2 linked regions of the Arthrobacter crystallopoietes genome follow. The protein of the gene in region 1 binds, or shares a complex with, the protein of each later gene. Links are inferred from orthologs where the notes say so. Each region holds a gene or a part of one and is shown in the gene's direction. Other genes may lie near its edges.

Region 1 (8,002 bases):
TCTGCACCGAACCCAACGCACGGACCCTGGAACGGCTGGTCGACAGGGGCGATGTGGACGCGGTGATCACGTCCTATTTCTCTTCCTCGGTCTTCGAGGACACGGACACCGGCCACCGCCCTGGAGTAGTGGGCATGGCCGGGTACTGGAACACGCTGGCCGACGCCGGCATCGATGTCTACCCGATCGTGGACACCCCGGCACCGCGGCCGGGAGCGGATCCGCGGGACTGCGTGGACCTGCACTATGGCGAGCCCGAGCGCTGCAGCCAGCCGCGGTCCGAGGGCTTCGACGGCAAGGACATCACCCGTGAGGCAGCCGCCCTGGCGCCGCGGGCCCGGGTGGTCGACCTCTCGGACAAGTTCTGCGGCGCGGATTCCTGCCCGATGGTGATCGGCAACGTCATGCTTTACCGGGACTTCAACCACGTCACCCGGACCTACATGCTGACCCTCGTCGACCGGCTGGGGGAGGAGCTCGCGGCCGCCAAAGCGGAGTGAATCGCGGCAGGATTATGCCGCGTTCATGTCGAGTGCACCGTTTGTTTACCTGGGCATGACTGACTTAGCAGCCATGGAGACCAAACAGGCGGAAGGAAAAGTGCGCAAGTTCCTGCCCGAAATCCAGGCCTTGCGGGCGTTGGCAGTCCTGATGGTGGTGGTCTACCACCTCGAGCCGCGGTGGCTGCCCGGTGGGTTTGTCGGCGTCGACGTTTTCTTCGTCATTTCCGGTTTCCTGATCACCGGACACATGCTGCGCGAGGTGGCCCGGACGGGGACCGTCTCGTTGCGCCATTTCTGGGGCGCACGCATCCGGCGCATCCTGCCAGCAGCGCTGCTCACCGTCGTCGTTGTCCTGGTGGTCACGCTGATGATCGCTCCGATGACGCAGTGGCCGCAGATCGGCATCCAGGCGCTGGCCTCCACCTTCTACGTGCAGAACTGGGCCTTGGCCTCCAACTCGGTGGACTACCTCGCCGCCACGGAATCCGCCACTGCCCTGCAGCACTTCTGGTCGCTTGCTGTGGAGGAGCAGTTTTATGTGTTCTGGCCGCTGCTGGTCCTGCTGGCGGCCTACCTGGTCCGCAGGTCCAACGCGCGGCTGCAGGCCGGCGGGCAATTGCGCCGTGCGAGTTACTCGGTCACCCGCTGCGTGGGCCTGCTCTTCGCACTGGTCACCGCGGCCTCGCTGGTATTCGGGATCTGGTACACCGCAGGCGGCAGTCCGGCTGCCTACTTCATTACGCCTACCCGGATCTGGGAACTCGGGCTTGGCGGGCTGCTGGCACTCGCCTTGACCTACACGGACCGCCTGCCCCATCTGCGCAGCCTCCTTGCCGCCGCAGGCCTGGCCATGATCCTGGCAGCGGCCTTCCTGCTGGACGGTTCGACGCCCTTCCCCGGCACTGCGGCACTGCTCCCGGTCCTGGGCACCATGGCGATTATCGCCGCCGGCCGCACCAGCGGAGAGCTGTCGCTGCACCGGCTGGTGGACCTGAAGCCCGTGCAGTGGACAGGCAACATCTCCTACTCCCTCTACTTGTGGCACTGGCCGCTGATCGTCTTCTACAAGACGGTGGCAGGCATCGAGCCCGGGCCGGTGGCCAGCCTAGCGCTCCTGGCAGCGTCCTTCGGTTTGGCAGCGCTGTGTTACTACTACGTGGAAACCCCGGTACGCCGGTTCGGTTGGCTCAATTCCCAGGCCTGGCGCCCGCTGGCCGCGGGAGCCGCGGCCACCGCGCTGGTGGGCACACTGGCCTTCGTCCCGGGCAACCAACAGGAGCGGATCCTGGCGGAACGCGCAGTCCAGACATCGGCCCTGCTGGCCGCACCTCCCGAAGACTTCGGAGCAGAGGCAATGTCACCCGCCGCGGACCGGGCGTTTGCCGCTGAGTCCGATGTGATCGTGCCGGACCCCAGCCTGGCGAAGGAAGATAATTTCGACGTCGGCGACTGTGCCTCGCTGGCATCGGATCCGGATACGAAGGAATGCGAATTCGGGGACGAAGATGCGGAGAAGACCGTGGCATTGGTCGGGGACTCGCACGCTGCGCAATGGTTTGCCGCGCTGGAGCCGATTGCCGAGAAACAGGACTGGCAGCTGGTGACGTACCTGCACAACTCGTGCCCCTTCACCACGGAAATGCGGGTGGCCGAACGGGACGAGGACCTGCAGTGCACCGAGCCGAACCGCGAAACCCTGAACCGGATCATCGACAGGGGAGACGTGGATGCCGTCGTGACCTCCTACTACGCCAACGTAAACTTTGTGGATTCCGGCACCGGACACCGCCCGGGAGCTGCCGGCTTTGCCGAGAACTGGAACGCGCTGGCCGACGCCGGAATCGGGGTCTATCCACTGATCGACACTCCCCGGCCGCGCGCAGGAGCCATTGCCCCGGACTGCGTGGCGCAGTCCTACGAGCAACCGCAGGAGTGCAACCAGCCGCGCAGCGAAGCGTTCGACGGCCAGGACCTCACGCGGGAAGCCGCGGAACTGGCACCCCGGGCACGGGTGCTGGACCTTTCGGACGCCTTCTGCGGGGAGGATTCCTGTCCCGCCGTCATCGGCAACGTGCTGCTCTACGCGGACAAGAACCACATCACCAGGACTTACATGAAGACGCTGGCGCCGAGGCTCGAGGAAAAGCTGCTGGCAGCCATGGAAGAGGCGCAGTGAGCCTGCTGTCAGAAGCTTCGTTAATCTCTGATAGACTATTACCCGATTGTTTTGTGTGGCAGTGGATGAAGGCCGTTCCGAAGTTTCCGCAGGTTGGGAATTTGGGGATGGAGCCTGTTTCCGGTCCGCGGGGTTCTTGCGCGGTGAATGCCACACCTTTGCATGCCTACCGTCGTTTCAATCCGCAGTAGGCGTGGAGACGACTGGAAAGTGCCTGGCCTCGCAAAAGTGGCGGGGCAAAGCCTAGATAAACGGAGATCACGTAAGTGCCTACGATTAACCAGCTGGTCCGCAAGGGCCGCTCACCCAAGGTCAATAAGACCAAGGCGCCCGCGCTTAAGGGCAGCCCCATGAAGCGCGGCGTCTGCACCCGCGTTTACACCACCACCCCGAAGAAGCCGAACTCCGCTCTTCGTAAGGTAGCCCGTGTCCGCCTCAACGGTGGCATCGAAGTTACCGCCTACATCCCCGGTGTAGGCCACAACCTGCAGGAACACTCCATCGTGCTCGTTCGCGGCGGCCGTGTTAAGGACCTGCCGGGTGTCCGTTACAAGATCGTCCGTGGTGCACTCGACACCCAGGGCGTGAAGAACCGCAAGCAGGCTCGTAGCCGCTACGGCGCGAAGATGGAGAAGAAGTAATATGCCCCGCAAGGGTCCGGCCCCCAAGCGGCCGCTAGTTGTAGATCCCGTCCACGGTTCCCCGCTGGTTACCCAGCTGATCAACAAGGTTCTGGTCGACGGCAAGAAGTCCACTGCAGAGCGCATCGTTTACGGTGCCCTTGAAGGTGTCCAGACCAAGACCGGTGGCGATCCCGTTGCCGCTCTGAAGAAGGCCATGGACAATGTCCGGCCTACCCTCGAGGTCCGCTCCCGCCGTGTCGGTGGCGCCACGTACCAGGTTCCCGTTGAGGTCAAGCCGGGCCGCGCCACGGCTCTGGCACTGCGCTGGCTGGTTGGCTACTCCAAGGCCCGCCGCGAGAAGACCATGACCGAGCGTCTCATGAACGAGATTCTGGACGCCTCGAACGGTCTGGGTGCCGCTGTGAAGCGTCGCGAAGACACCCACAAGATGGCCGAGTCCAACAAGGCCTTCGCTCACTACCGCTGGTAAAAAACCTCTACCCACGACGGCGGCTGGCTGGCTCAGCTGCCCACCGCCGTCGTTGGTTGGGGCTCACCTAAAAAGGGAGAAACTGTGGCACTCGACGTGCTTACCGACCTTAATAAGGTCCGCAATATCGGCATCATGGCCCACATCGATGCCGGCAAGACCACCACTACGGAGCGCATCCTGTTCTACACGGGTGTGAGCCACAAGATCGGCGAAACGCACGACGGTGCTTCGACGACCGACTGGATGGAGCAGGAAAAGGAACGCGGCATCACCATCACCTCTGCCGCGGTGACCTGCTTCTGGGACCAGAACCAGATCAACATCATCGACACCCCGGGCCACGTGGACTTCACGGTTGAGGTCGAGCGCTCCCTGCGCGTTCTCGACGGCGCCGTTGCAGTCTTCGACGGCAAGGAAGGCGTGGAGCCGCAGTCCGAGACTGTGTGGCGCCAGGCCGACAAGTACGAAGTTCCGCGTATCTGCTTCGTCAACAAGATGGACAAGCTCGGTGCGGACTTCTACTACACCGTTGACACCATCATCAACCGCCTGGGTGCCAAGCCGCTGGTTATGCAGCTGCCGATCGGCTCCGAGAGCGACTTCGTCGGTGTCGTGGACCTGCTGACCATGAAGGCCCTGACCTGGCCGGGCGACTCCAAGGGTGACGTCACCATGGGTGCTGCCTACGAGACCGGCCCGATCCCGGCGGAGCTGCAGGCCAAGGCCGAGGAATACCGCGCCAAGCTGGTCGAGGATGTTGCAGAATCTTCCGATGAACTGATGAACAAGTTCCTCGAGGGCGAAGAGCCCACCATCGAGGAGCTCAAGGCCGGCATCCGCAAGATGGTTGTCAACTCGGAGATCTACCCGGTCTTCTGTGGCTCCGCGTTCAAGAACCGCGGCGTGCAGCCGATGCTGGACGCTGTCATCGATTACCTGCCTTCCCCGCTGGACGTTGCGTCGATGATCGGCCACGACCCGCAGAACGAAGAAAAGGAACTGACGCGCAAGCCGAGCGAGGACGAGCCGTTCTCCGCACTTGCGTTCAAGATCGCCGCCCACCCGTTCTTCGGGCAGCTGAACTTCATCCGCGTCTACTCCGGTAAGGCCGTGGCGGGTCAGCAGTTGCTGAACTCCACCAAGGGCAAGAAGGAGCGCCTGGGCAAGCTGTTCCAGATGCACGCCAACAAGGAAATGCCGGTCGACGAGCTGCATGCCGGCCACATCTACGCCGTCATCGGCCTCAAGGACACCACCACCGGCGACACCCTGTGTGCTCCCGATGCCCCGATCGTCCTCGAATCGATGTCCTTCCCGGAGCCGGTGATCTTCGTGGCCATCGAGCCGAAGACCAAGGGCGACCAGGAGAAGCTGTCCACGGCTATCCAGAAGCTCTCCGCCGAGGACCCGACGTTCACCGTCAGCCTGAACGAAGACACCGGCCAGACCGAAATCGGCGGCATGGGCGAGCTCCACCTGGACATCCTGGTGGACCGCATGCGTCGCGAGTTCAAGGTCGAGGCCAACGTCGGTAAGCCGCAGGTGGCATACCGCGAGACGATCAAGAAGGCCGTCGACAAGGTCGACTACACCCACAAGAAGCAGACGGGTGGATCCGGCCAGTTCGCAAAGGTCCAGGTGGCCTTCGAGCCGCTGGATACTTCCGAAGGCGTCTTCTACGAATTCGAGAACAAGGTCACTGGTGGCCGTATCCCCCGCGAGTACATTCCCTCGGTGGATCAAGGTATCCAGAGTGCCCTGCAGCTCGGTGTGCTGGCCGGCTACCCGCTGGTTGGCGTGAAGGCCACTCTGCTTGACGGCGCCTACCACGACGTCGACTCTTCGGAAATGGCGTTCAAGATCGCCGGTTCCCAGGTGCTGAAGGAAGGCGTCAAGCGCGCCAACCCGGTCCTGCTCGAACCGCTGATGGCTGTTGAAGTACGTACCCCTGAGGAATACATGGGCGACGTCATCGGTGACCTGAACTCCCGCCGTGGCATGATCCAGTCCATGGAAGATGCCTCGGGTGTGAAGGTTGTCCGCGCCAACGTGCCGCTGTCCGAGATGTTCGGCTACATCGGCGACCTGCGTTCCAAGACGCAGGGCCGTGCTGTGTACTCGATGCAGTTCGAGAGCTACTCTGAGGTCCCGAAGGCAGTTGCCGACGAGATCATCCAGAAGACGCGCGGCGAGTAAGTTCCGGTAGCGTCCCGGTCCGCCGGGGCAACACCAAACGCAGTGGGCCGGTCACTCCGGTGGGCGGTCCACTGCACCGCAGGCCGAGGGTAACGGCAAGTTGCCGGTACCTGAAGAAATCTGTAATTTCACCAAATACAAAAGCCCGAAGTAGACTTGTTCAGGTTTCGGTAACGAAAAGCGTTACCGAAGAGCAATTCTTCTCAAAACGTTCTAGGAGGAACCCGTGGCGAAGGCAAAGTTCGAGCGGACTAAGCCGCACGTCAACATTGGCACCATCGGTCACGTTGACCACGGTAAGACCACGTTGACCGCTGCTATTTCCAAGGTGCTTCATGACAAGTACCCCGATCTCAACGAGCAGCGTGACTTCGCAGCTATCGACTCTGCCCCGGAAGAGCGCCAGCGCGGTATCACCATCAACATCTCGCACATCGAATACCAGACCGAGAAGCGCCACTACGCACACGTAGACGCTCCCGGTCACGCTGACTACATCAAGAACATGATCACTGGTGCAGCTCAGATGGACGGCGCAATCCTCGTGGTTGCCGCTACCGATGGCCCGATGGCTCAGACCCGCGAGCACGTTCTGCTGGCCCGCCAGGTTGGTGTTCCCTACCTGCTGGTCGCGCTGAACAAGTCCGACATGGTTGAAGACGAAGAGCTCCTCGACCTCGTCGAAATGGAAGTTCGCGAACTGCTCAGCTCGCAGGAGTTCGACGGCGACAACGCTCCCGTCGTGCGCGTTTCCGGCCTGAAGGCGCTGGAAGGCGACCCGCAGTGGGTCAAGTCCGTTGAGGACCTGATGGAAGCCGTTGACGAAAACGTTCCGGACCCGGTCCGCGACAAGGACAAGCCGTTCCTGATGCCGATCGAGGACGTCTTCACCATCACCGGCCGCGGTACGGTTGTAACCGGCCGCGCCGAGCGTGGTACCCTCGCCATCAACTCCGAGGTCGAGATCGTCGGTATCCGTCCGATCCAGAAGACCACGGTCACCGGTATCGAGATGTTCCACAAGCAGCTCGACGAGGCATGGGCCGGCGAGAACTGTGGTCTGCTGCTCCGCGGTATCAAGCGCGAAGACGTAGAGCGCGGCCAGGTTGTTGTGAAGCCGGGTTCCATCACTCCGCACACCGACTTCGAGGCCAACGTCTACATCCTGTCCAAGGATGAAGGCGGACGCCACAACCCGTTCTACTCGAACTACCGCCCGCAGTTCTACTTCCGTACCACGGACGTAACCGGCGTTATCACCCTGCCGGAAGGCACGGAAATGGTTATGCCTGGCGACAACACTGAGATGACCGTTGAGCTCATCCAGCCGATCGCTATGGAAGAGGGCCTCGGCTTCGCTATCCGTGAGGGTGGCCGCACCGTTGGATCCGGTCGCGTTACCAAGATCATCAAGTAATTACTTGGTTCTTGGGTAATCGGCCCGGTGCAGCTGCACCGGAATGAGACCAGGAAAACCCCCGCTGTTTACGCAGCGGGGGTTTTCTGTCTTAACTTCCGTTGACCGGCTCCGGCTGGTCCGAGTGGTGCGTGCTGGCTGGACTCCTCTCAGACGGGCTGGTGGAGGCAGAGAACGTTGCCTTCCGGATCCGCAAACCATGCGCAGCGGAGATTGTCGCTGGTTGCGATGTGGTTGATGGTCTTCAGACCTGGCAGGTCGTAGTCTTCGAATTTGATGCCACGGCCTTCAAGATCCTTCATCTCTGCTTCCAGATCGGCTACCTCGAAACTGACGGCAGTGTTCTGCGACGGAGTGGCATCCGGCCGCCGCAGCAGTTCGAGCGCGGTAGCTCCGTCGGCGGAGAAAATGAAGGTGTCGTCATCCATGAGGCCCTGAGGTTCGAGACCTAGGGACTTCTCGTAGAAATCGCGTGCGCGGTCCAGATCTTTCACGGGCAGGACCGCGGTCATTTTGGTAGTGCTGAGCACTGCGTCCAACTCCCTTCGTGCAATCGGCGTGCGGACACCTACAGAATAGTCTTGCTGGAGCTCT
Region 2 (8,030 bases), 650 kb from region 1 along the record:
TTGGGGCCGGACCCGCTGCAGCCGGAGGCCCGCACGGACGAGTTTGTCCAGCGGCTGACATCCAAAGGCTCCGCGGTGGGCACGTTGTTGATGAGCCAGGATGTCATCGCCGGTGTCGGCAACATCTACCGGGCGGAGACGTTGTTCCGCCGCGGGCTGAATCCCTGGCGCCCGGGCAAAAGCCTGTCATCGGAGGAAGCGGCGCTGCTGTGGGAGGACATTGCCCTGGTAATGCACGACGGTGTCCGGGACGGGCGGATCATCACGACGCGTGCCGAACACCGTGATGGCAGCGGGCGGCCGGTGTGGCCGGACAACGCGCACTATGTCTATCAGCGCCAGGGGCTCGGCTGCCGCGTCTGCGGCGCTGACGTCGTGCTGGCAGAGATGGGAAACCGCAAGCTCTACTGGTGTCCCAGCTGCCAGCAGGCCTGAACGGAGCGCCGTGCCCGCCGATTTGCGAAACAGGTCTGTGGTCATGCTAGAGTTTCAACGTCCTGGGGATGTAGCTCAATGGTAGAGCCTCAGTCTTCCAAACTGATTACGCGGGTTCGATTCCCGTCATCCCCTCTGCGATGAGACGGGCCGGCAGCGGTCCGTCTTTTTCGTTAAGGCGGCAGTCCTTTGCCGCCGCCGATTGTGCACGGAGTCTGCTTAGGCCGTAGACTTGCCGTGCACTACGGGGCGTAGCGTAGTGGCTAGCGCGCCTGCTTTGGGAGCAGGAGATCGCAGGTTCGAGTCCTGTCGCCCCGACTCTGTATTCTTGGTGCAGACCCAACCCCTATAGCTATCAGGAGTTCTAACGCTGTGAAGAGCGCTGTCGAAAACCTCACCCCCACCCGGGTCAAGCTCAATGTTGAGGTTCCTTTTGAGGAACTCAAGCCCAGCATTGACGAGGCCTACAAGACAATCGGCTCCCAGATCCAGGTGCCTGGCTTCCGCAAGGGCAAGGTTCCCTCCAAGCTCATCGACCAGCGGGTTGGACGCGGTTACGTCATCGAGACGGCCATCAACGAGGGCCTGAACGGTTTCTACCAGAATGCTGTGCAGGAGAGCGGTATCCGCCCCCTGAGCCGCCCCGAGGTTGAGATCACCGAGGTCCCGGACCCGGCTGCCACCGAAGGCCAGCTGTCCTTCCACGTCGAGGTGGACATCCGCCCCGAAATCGAACTGCCGGAGTACTCCGGACTCGAGGTCACCGTGGAAGCTGCCGAAGCCAGCGACGCCGACGTCGAAAAGGCCCTGGACGACCTGCGCGGCCGCTTCGGCACGCTGAAGTCTGTTGACCGTCCCGCTGCTCAGGATGACTTCATCACCATGGACCTCACCGCGAAGGTGAACGGCGAAGAGGTTGACTCCGCAGCGGACCTGTCCTACCAGGTTGGCGCCGGAACCATGCTCGAGGGCCTGGACGAAGCCGTCACCGGCCTGAGCGCCGACGAGGACGCTACCTTCATGACCACGCTGGCCGGTGGCGAGCATGCCGGTGAAGAAGCCGAAGTCAAGGTTGTCATCAAGGCCGTCAAGGAGCGCGAGCTGCCGGAGGCAAACGATGACTTTGCCCAGTTGGCCAGCGAATTCGACACCATTGCCGAGCTGAAGGAAGACCTGGCGAAGCAGGCCGCCGACAGCAAGGTCATGGAGCAGGGCGTTGAAGCGCGCGACAAGGTGCTGGACAAGCTGGTGGAACTCGTTGAGGTTCCCGTGCCCGATTCCGTGATTGAAGAGCAGCTCGAGCAGCACTTCCGCCCGGAGAACAGCGACGGCAGCGAAGAGCACGACACCGACGAGCACCGCGCCGAGGTCCGCCAGAACACTGAGCGTGCCTTCCAGAACGAAATCATCCTCGACGCCGTGGCGGACAAGGAAGAGGTCGGCGTCAGCCAGGCAGAGCTGATCGACTACATCGTTTCCTCCGCCGGCCAGTACGGCATGGATCCGAACCAGTTCGCACAGCTCATCGACCAGAGCGGCCAGGTGCCGATGATGGTTTCCGAGGTCCGCCGCCGCAAGGCGCTGGCCAAGGTGCTGGAGTTGGCCAAGGTAACGGACACCAACGGTGCCGAGGTGGACCTCAGCGACTTCGTCCGCCCCGCCGGTGAAGAAGAGCCGAACGTTGAGGACATGATCCAGGCTGCGCAAGCAGAAGCCGCTCAGGCGGAGGAAGCTCCGGCAGAGGGCACCTCGGAGGAGAGCGCGGACGACAGCGCTGCCGAGTCCAAGGCCTAAACAGCAGAGTTTCACGGCGGCCGCCTGCCCTTCACGGGGTGGGCGGCTGCCGCGTTTAACCACCTGCCTGCAACGTCCCGGCGCTCTGATGCGCCGTCAGCGAACAGCCCGTAAATAAGGCAGAAACGGGCACTGATCCGCGTTAGTGTCCAAGAAGGAAAAAGAACCTGGGGACTGCACCGGCCACCGGTGCAGCCTGTGGGGACAAGCGAGAGGTATTTCAGAATGTCCAGTGAATCAACCACTCCGAAGATGGCCACCGTCGACCCGGCCACCCGGGAAGACTACATCTACAATCGCCTGCTGAAGGAACGCATTATCTGGCTTGGCTCGGAAGTGCGGGACGAGAACGCCAATGCCATCTGTTCCCAGCTGCTGCTGCTTTCGGCCGAGGATCCTGACAAGGACATCTACCTCTACATCAACTCGCCCGGCGGTTCGGTGACGGCAGGCATGGCCATCTATGACACCATCCAGTTCATTCCGAATGATGTCGTCACGGTCGCCACCGGCTTGGCAGCTTCCATGGGCCAGTTCCTGCTGTCCTCGGGAACCAAGGGCAAGCGCTACGCCACTCCGCACGCGCGCATCCTGATGCACCAGCCCTCCGGCGGTATCGGCGGTACTGCGTCCGACATCAAGATCCAGGCCGAGCTGATTCTGCACATGAAGCGCGTTATGGCTGAGCTGACCGCAGAGCAGACCGGCCAGACTGTGGAGCAGATCCTCAAGGATAATGACCGCGACAAGTGGTTTACCGCTGAGGAAGGCCTCGAGTACGGCTTCTTCGACAAGATTTCGGCCCACGCCGGCGGCGTTACCGGCGGCGGCGGAACTTCACAGGATTCATGATCGCAGGTTCTGCGATACGTCCCTACGATCATTAGAAGCAGGAGAATCACGATGAACCACAATTTTGCTGCCGCTGCCGGCGGCCACGCAGCCAACCTTCCGACCAGCCGCTATGTGCTGCCGCAGTTCGAGGAGCGCACGCCTTACGGCTTCAAGCGCCAGGACCCCTACACCAAGCTCTTTGAGGACCGGATCATTTTCCTCGGCGTGCAGGTGGACGACGCCTCGGCGGACGACATCATGGCACAGTTGCTGGTCCTGGAATCCACGGATCCGGACCGCGACATCACGCTGTACATCAACTCGCCGGGTGGTTCCTTCACCGCAATGACGGCTATCTACGACACGATGCAGTACATTCGTCCCGAGATCCAGACTGTCTGCCTCGGACAAGCGGCCAGCGCTGCCGCCGTATTGCTGGCGGCGGGTACCCCGGGCAAGCGACTGGCGTTGCCGAACGCACGCGTGCTGATCCACCAGCCGGCACTCGGGGGCGGTGAGCGTGGGCAAGCTTCTGACCTGGAGATCCAGGCAGCCGAGGTCATGCGTATGCGCACTTGGCTCGAAGACACTCTGGCGCTGCATAGCGGCAGGACTTCGGAGCAGGTCAACGTCGACATCGAGCGAGACAAGATCCTGACGGCGGAAGATGCGTTGTCTTACGGACTGATCGACCAGGTCCTCGATTCTCGTAAGATCCACAAGCCGGCCATCAACAAGGCCTAATGATTGTGTACTGGCAGCGTCATTGCTGATCCACTCAGCCCGTGGTGCTTAACATGGCACCACGGGCTCTGTGGTTACTGAAACTGTCAGCCAAGTGATTTAGAGTGGAAGCTAGTCAGCCGCCTTCATTCGTCTGAGCATGGGAGCTCCAGGTGCCGCTCCCGGGCGTTGACCGATTCCAGTAGGACCAAGTAAGGGGACTGAATATGGCTCGCATTGGTGAGAGCGCTGACCTGCTCAAGTGCTCCTTCTGCGGCAAAAGCCAGAAGCAAGTCCGGAAGCTGATCGCTGGCCCCGGCGTCTATATCTGTGACGAATGCATTGAGCTCTGCAACGAGATCATCGAAGAAGAGCTGTCCGAGGTTTCGGACCTCGGTTCCTTTGAGCTGCCCAAGCCGCGTGAAATATTCGACTTCCTGCAGGAATATGTCATCGGACAGGAACCGGCCAAGCGGGCACTGGCTGTTGCCGTCTACAACCACTACAAGCGCATCCAATCGGGGCACGCACCCAAGAGCTCAGCGAACCTCGCTGACACCAGTCCGCTGGACGATGTTGAGGTCGGCAAGTCCAACATTCTGCTGATCGGCCCCACCGGTTGCGGCAAGACCTATCTGGCCCAAACCCTGGCACGCCGGCTCAACGTTCCCTTTGCCGTCGCGGATGCAACGGCCTTGACCGAGGCCGGCTACGTCGGCGAAGACGTCGAGAACATTCTGCTCAAGCTCATCCAGGCCGCCGACTATGACGTCAAGAAGGCCGAGCAGGGCATCATCTACATTGATGAGATCGACAAGATCTCGCGCAAGAGCGAGAACCCATCCATCACCCGCGACGTTTCCGGTGAAGGGGTCCAGCAGGCACTGCTGAAAATTCTCGAGGGGACCGTAGCCTCCGTTCCGCCGCAGGGCGGCCGGAAGCACCCGCATCAGGAATTCATCCAGATCGACACCACAAATGTGCTCTTCATCGTGGCCGGCGCCTTCGCCGGGCTGGAGGAAATCATCGGTTCACGCGCCGGACGCAAGGGCATCGGGTTCGGTGCCCCACTGAGCGACGCCAGCAAGGACGCCGACAGTTACGGCGAAGTCATGCCGGAAGACTTGCTGAAATTCGGCTTGATCCCTGAATTTATCGGCCGCCTGCCGGTGATCACTACGGTGTCGAACCTTGACCGCACCGCGCTGATCCAGATCCTCACCGAACCCAAGAACGCACTCATCAAGCAGTACCAGAAAATGTTCCAACTGGACGGTGTCGAGCTCTCCTTCGAATCGGAGGCTCTGGATGCCGTGGCCCAGCTCGCGCTCGAACGGGGGACAGGTGCCCGCGGACTGCGGGCCATTGTCGAGGAAGCTCTGCAACCTGTGATGTTCGACCTGCCCAGCCGCGAAGACATCGCTTCCGTGGTGATTACCGCCGATGTGGTGAACGGCAAGGGGGAGCCTTCGCTGATTTCCCATGACGTGGTTGCCAAGCGACGTAACAAGTCCGCCTGACCGGAACGGGCGCCGCACAATCCAGAAAGACGACCAGGTAGAGGACGGAATATGGCCCGCATTGGTGGAAACGGCGACCTGCTCAAATGCTCTTTCTGCGCCAAAAGCCAGAAACAGGTCCGAAAGCTGGTCGCGGGCCACGGGGTCTACATCTGTGACGAATGTATCGGGCTGTGCAACGAGATGCTCGTGGAAGAATTTTCGGTAGCGTCCGAGCCTGACGGCTTCGAACTGCCCAAACCGCGGGAGATCTTCGAGTCCCTGCAGGAATACGTCATTGGGCAAGAGCCTGCGAAGCGCGCCCTGGCTGTTGCGGTCTACAACCACTACAAACGTACCCAGCCGGCTCCGGTATCCGAAGCTTCTCCTGATTCCGCCGACGCCGGTCCGCTGGCCGACGTCGAGGTCGGCAAATCCAATATCCTGCTGGTCGGTCCGACGGGCTGCGGCAAGACTTTTCTCGCGCAGACCCTGGCACGCCGGCTCAACGTTCCGTTCGCCATAGCGGATGCGACGGCCCTGACCGAGGCCGGCTACGTGGGCGAAGACGTCGAGAACATTCTGCTCAAGCTTCTGCAGGCCGCTGACTATGATGTCAAGAAGGCCGAGCAGGGGATCATCTACATAGACGAGATCGACAAGATCTCGCGCAAGAGCGAGAACCCATCCATCACCCGCGACGTTTCCGGTGAAGGTGTCCAGCAGGCACTGCTGAAAATCCTCGAGGGAACCGTAGCCTCCGTTCCACCGCAGGGCGGCAAGAAGCAGTCGCAGCAGGAAGCCATCCAGCTTGATACGACCAACGTGCTCTTCATCGTGGCCGGCGCCTTCGCCGGACTAGAGGAAATCGTTGACAGCAGGTCCGGAGGCAAGGGAGTCGGCTTTGGCGCGGTGCTGCGCGAGGTTTCGAAGGACGTGGACAGCCGCGGGCAGGTCATGCCGGAGGACTTGCTGAAGTTCGGACTGATACCGGAATTCATCGGACGCCTGCCGGTGATTACCACGGTATCGAAACTGGACCGCCCGGCGCTTATCCAGATCCTGACAGAGCCGAAGAACGCACTGATCAAGCAGTACCAGAAGATGTTCCAACTCGACGGTGTGGAGCTTTCGTTCGAGCCGGAGGCCCTCGAAACGGTTGCGGATCTCGCCCTCGAGCGGGGGACCGGCGCCCGCGGACTGCGTGCCATTGTGGAAGAAGCGCTGCAGCCGGTGATGTTCGAGATACCGAGCCGGCAGGATATCGCTTCCGTGGTCATAACCGGCGACGTCATCAAGGGTAAAGGCAATCCCATCCTGATCCCGCAGGACGTTGCTGCCCTGCGCCGGAACAAATCCGCCTGATTCCCGGTTGCGCATTTCAGTACCACAAGTGTTTCCACAATAAGGAGTTCTGAGTATGTCCGATAACAACTCACCATCGACCGTTGATTTCTGGTTCGATCCCGCATGCCCGTTCGCATGGATCACCTCACGCTGGATGCTGGAGGTTGAAAAGGTCCGTGAGGTTAAAGTGGACTGGCACGTCATGAGCCTGGCAGTACTGAACGATGGCCGGGATGAGTTGCCGGACAATTACAAGGAATTCCTGAAGACCGCCTGGGGCCCGGTCCGCGTCATCATTGCCGCCCGGGAACTGCACGGTGCCGACTTCGTCAAGCGGCTGTACGACGCCATGGGAACCCGTATCCACAACGAAGGCAACAAGGACATCGAGGCCGTCATCACGGCGTCGCTGGCGGAAGCAGGCCTTCCGGCAGACCTGGCTGGATTCGCCACCTCTGATGAATATGACGAGCAGTTGCGCGCCAGCCATGAGGAAGGCATCAGTCTGGTGGGCGATGAGGTCGGAACCCCGGTAGTTGCTTTCAACGGAACCGCCTTCTTTGGACCGGTACTGACACGGATTCCCCGTGGAGATACGGCCGGACGGATCTTCGATGGCGCCGTCGCGCTGGCGGAATTCCCGTACTTCTATGAGATCAAGCGCTCCCGCACGACCAGTCCCGAGTTCGACTAAAGCAGCGGCACGCTGGAGATTTAGCAGAAAAAAATTTCTCAACCTCTGGCGTGTCGGCTTGCGGGGGAGTATAAATGTTTATACGCATCCCCCAAAAGATGCGGGAACGAACACCAAAGATTCAGAGACAAGTTGAATGGACTCAGTTCCACCAACTGCCAGCCAGTGACAAGGCTTGGAAGACCTGAAGTTCTGCGGAGTTCGGGAGATTCTGAATGTCACTACATGAATCATCGAGTCGAAGCCCCACCAACGGCTAAACGCTGATGGGGCTTCCCCTCGTTAACGGCTGGTTACGCCGGCTCTTCAGCTGCTGCGAGTTCGACGCCGGAGACTGTTAATTCACCGTCCGCTTCCGTGAGCTTCAGCTCATTGGCGTTGCCTGCCGCCTTCAGATCGCCCAGACCGGCTTCCAGCTGCGCCACCTGCTGCGCGGATCCGCTGATCAAAGCAGTCACGACCTCGGTACGCTGCTTGACCTTGGCCTCGGACTTTGCCTTCCGGATGCCGCCGAGGGCCAGTGCGACCGTGCCGAGCAAATCCTTGTCGGCGTCCGCGGCGATACCTGACAGCGCCGCCGTCGTCGGCCACTCCGTTCGGTGGACGGAACCGGCGCGCCACCACCCCCAGACTTCCTCAGTGGCGAACGGCAGGAAGGGTGCGAAGAGTCGCAGCAGGGCGTCCAGGGTTGTGGCCAGCGTCGC

Evidence for each region.
Region 2: the proteins of rpsG (region 1) and tig are in contact, whole or in part, in a crystal structure (PDB 3GTY), measured with the Thermotoga maritima proteins. The link is inferred for Arthrobacter crystallopoietes from one-to-one orthologs. Residues at the interface, in WP_004081843.1 of Thermotoga maritima: Lys34, Lys52, Lys55, Glu59, Arg62, Gln63, Glu66, Asn67, Lys69, Val71, Arg95, Ala109, Lys110, Lys111, Gly112, Arg113, Pro114, Glu117, Glu121, Ile124, Ala125, Tyr127, Asn128, Asn129, Thr130, Gly131, Lys135, Asp139, Arg142, Met143; in WP_004081061.1 of Thermotoga maritima: Glu122, Val124, Val129, Leu130, Tyr133, Glu188, Gly259, Ile262, Tyr263, Glu266, Ser270, Glu273, Gln274, Glu277, Arg308, Gln311, Ile312, Ser315, Tyr316, Glu325, Arg329, Arg336, Leu363, Phe366, Trp367, Arg373, Leu377, Arg381, Leu384, Glu387.

What each region holds. Positions count from the first base shown.
Region 1 is NZ_CP072014.1:4,129,088-4,137,089, reverse strand. Bases 2,244-5,056 are described here. They hold rpsG (30S ribosomal protein S7), read left to right. Parts: upstream 2,244-3,321; coding sequence 3,322-3,792; downstream 3,793-5,056. Other genes in these bases: fusA (elongation factor G), read left to right, coding at 3,877-5,056; rpsL (30S ribosomal protein S12), read left to right, coding at 2,946-3,320; J5251_RS19015 (acyltransferase family protein), read left to right, coding at 2,244-2,679. In the rest of the region: J5251_RS19020 (acyltransferase family protein), read left to right, coding at 1-500; more of J5251_RS19015, read left to right, coding at 556-2,243; more of fusA, read left to right, coding at 5,057-5,991; tuf (elongation factor Tu), read left to right, coding at 6,218-7,408; J5251_RS18990 (VOC family protein), read right to left, coding at 7,558-7,938.
Region 2 is NZ_CP072014.1:3,474,925-3,482,954, reverse strand. The notes cover bases 178-3,018. They hold tig (trigger factor), read left to right. Parts: upstream 178-807; coding sequence 808-2,229; downstream 2,230-3,018. Other genes in these bases: J5251_RS15905 (ATP-dependent Clp protease proteolytic subunit), read left to right, coding at 2,482-3,018; J5251_RS15925 (Fpg/Nei family DNA glycosylase), read left to right, coding at 178-435. In the rest of the region: more of J5251_RS15925, read left to right, coding at 1-177; more of J5251_RS15905, read left to right, coding at 3,019-3,081; J5251_RS15900 (ATP-dependent Clp protease proteolytic subunit), read left to right, coding at 3,133-3,807; ATP-dependent Clp protease ATP-binding subunit ClpX, read left to right, coding at 4,014-5,306; ATP-dependent Clp protease ATP-binding subunit ClpX, read left to right, coding at 5,358-6,650; J5251_RS15885 (DsbA family protein), read left to right, coding at 6,706-7,326; valS (valine--tRNA ligase), read right to left, coding at 7,620-8,030. UniProt on the Bacillus subtilis protein: Involved in protein export. Acts as a chaperone by maintaining the newly synthesized protein in an open conformation. Functions as a peptidyl-prolyl cis-trans isomerase.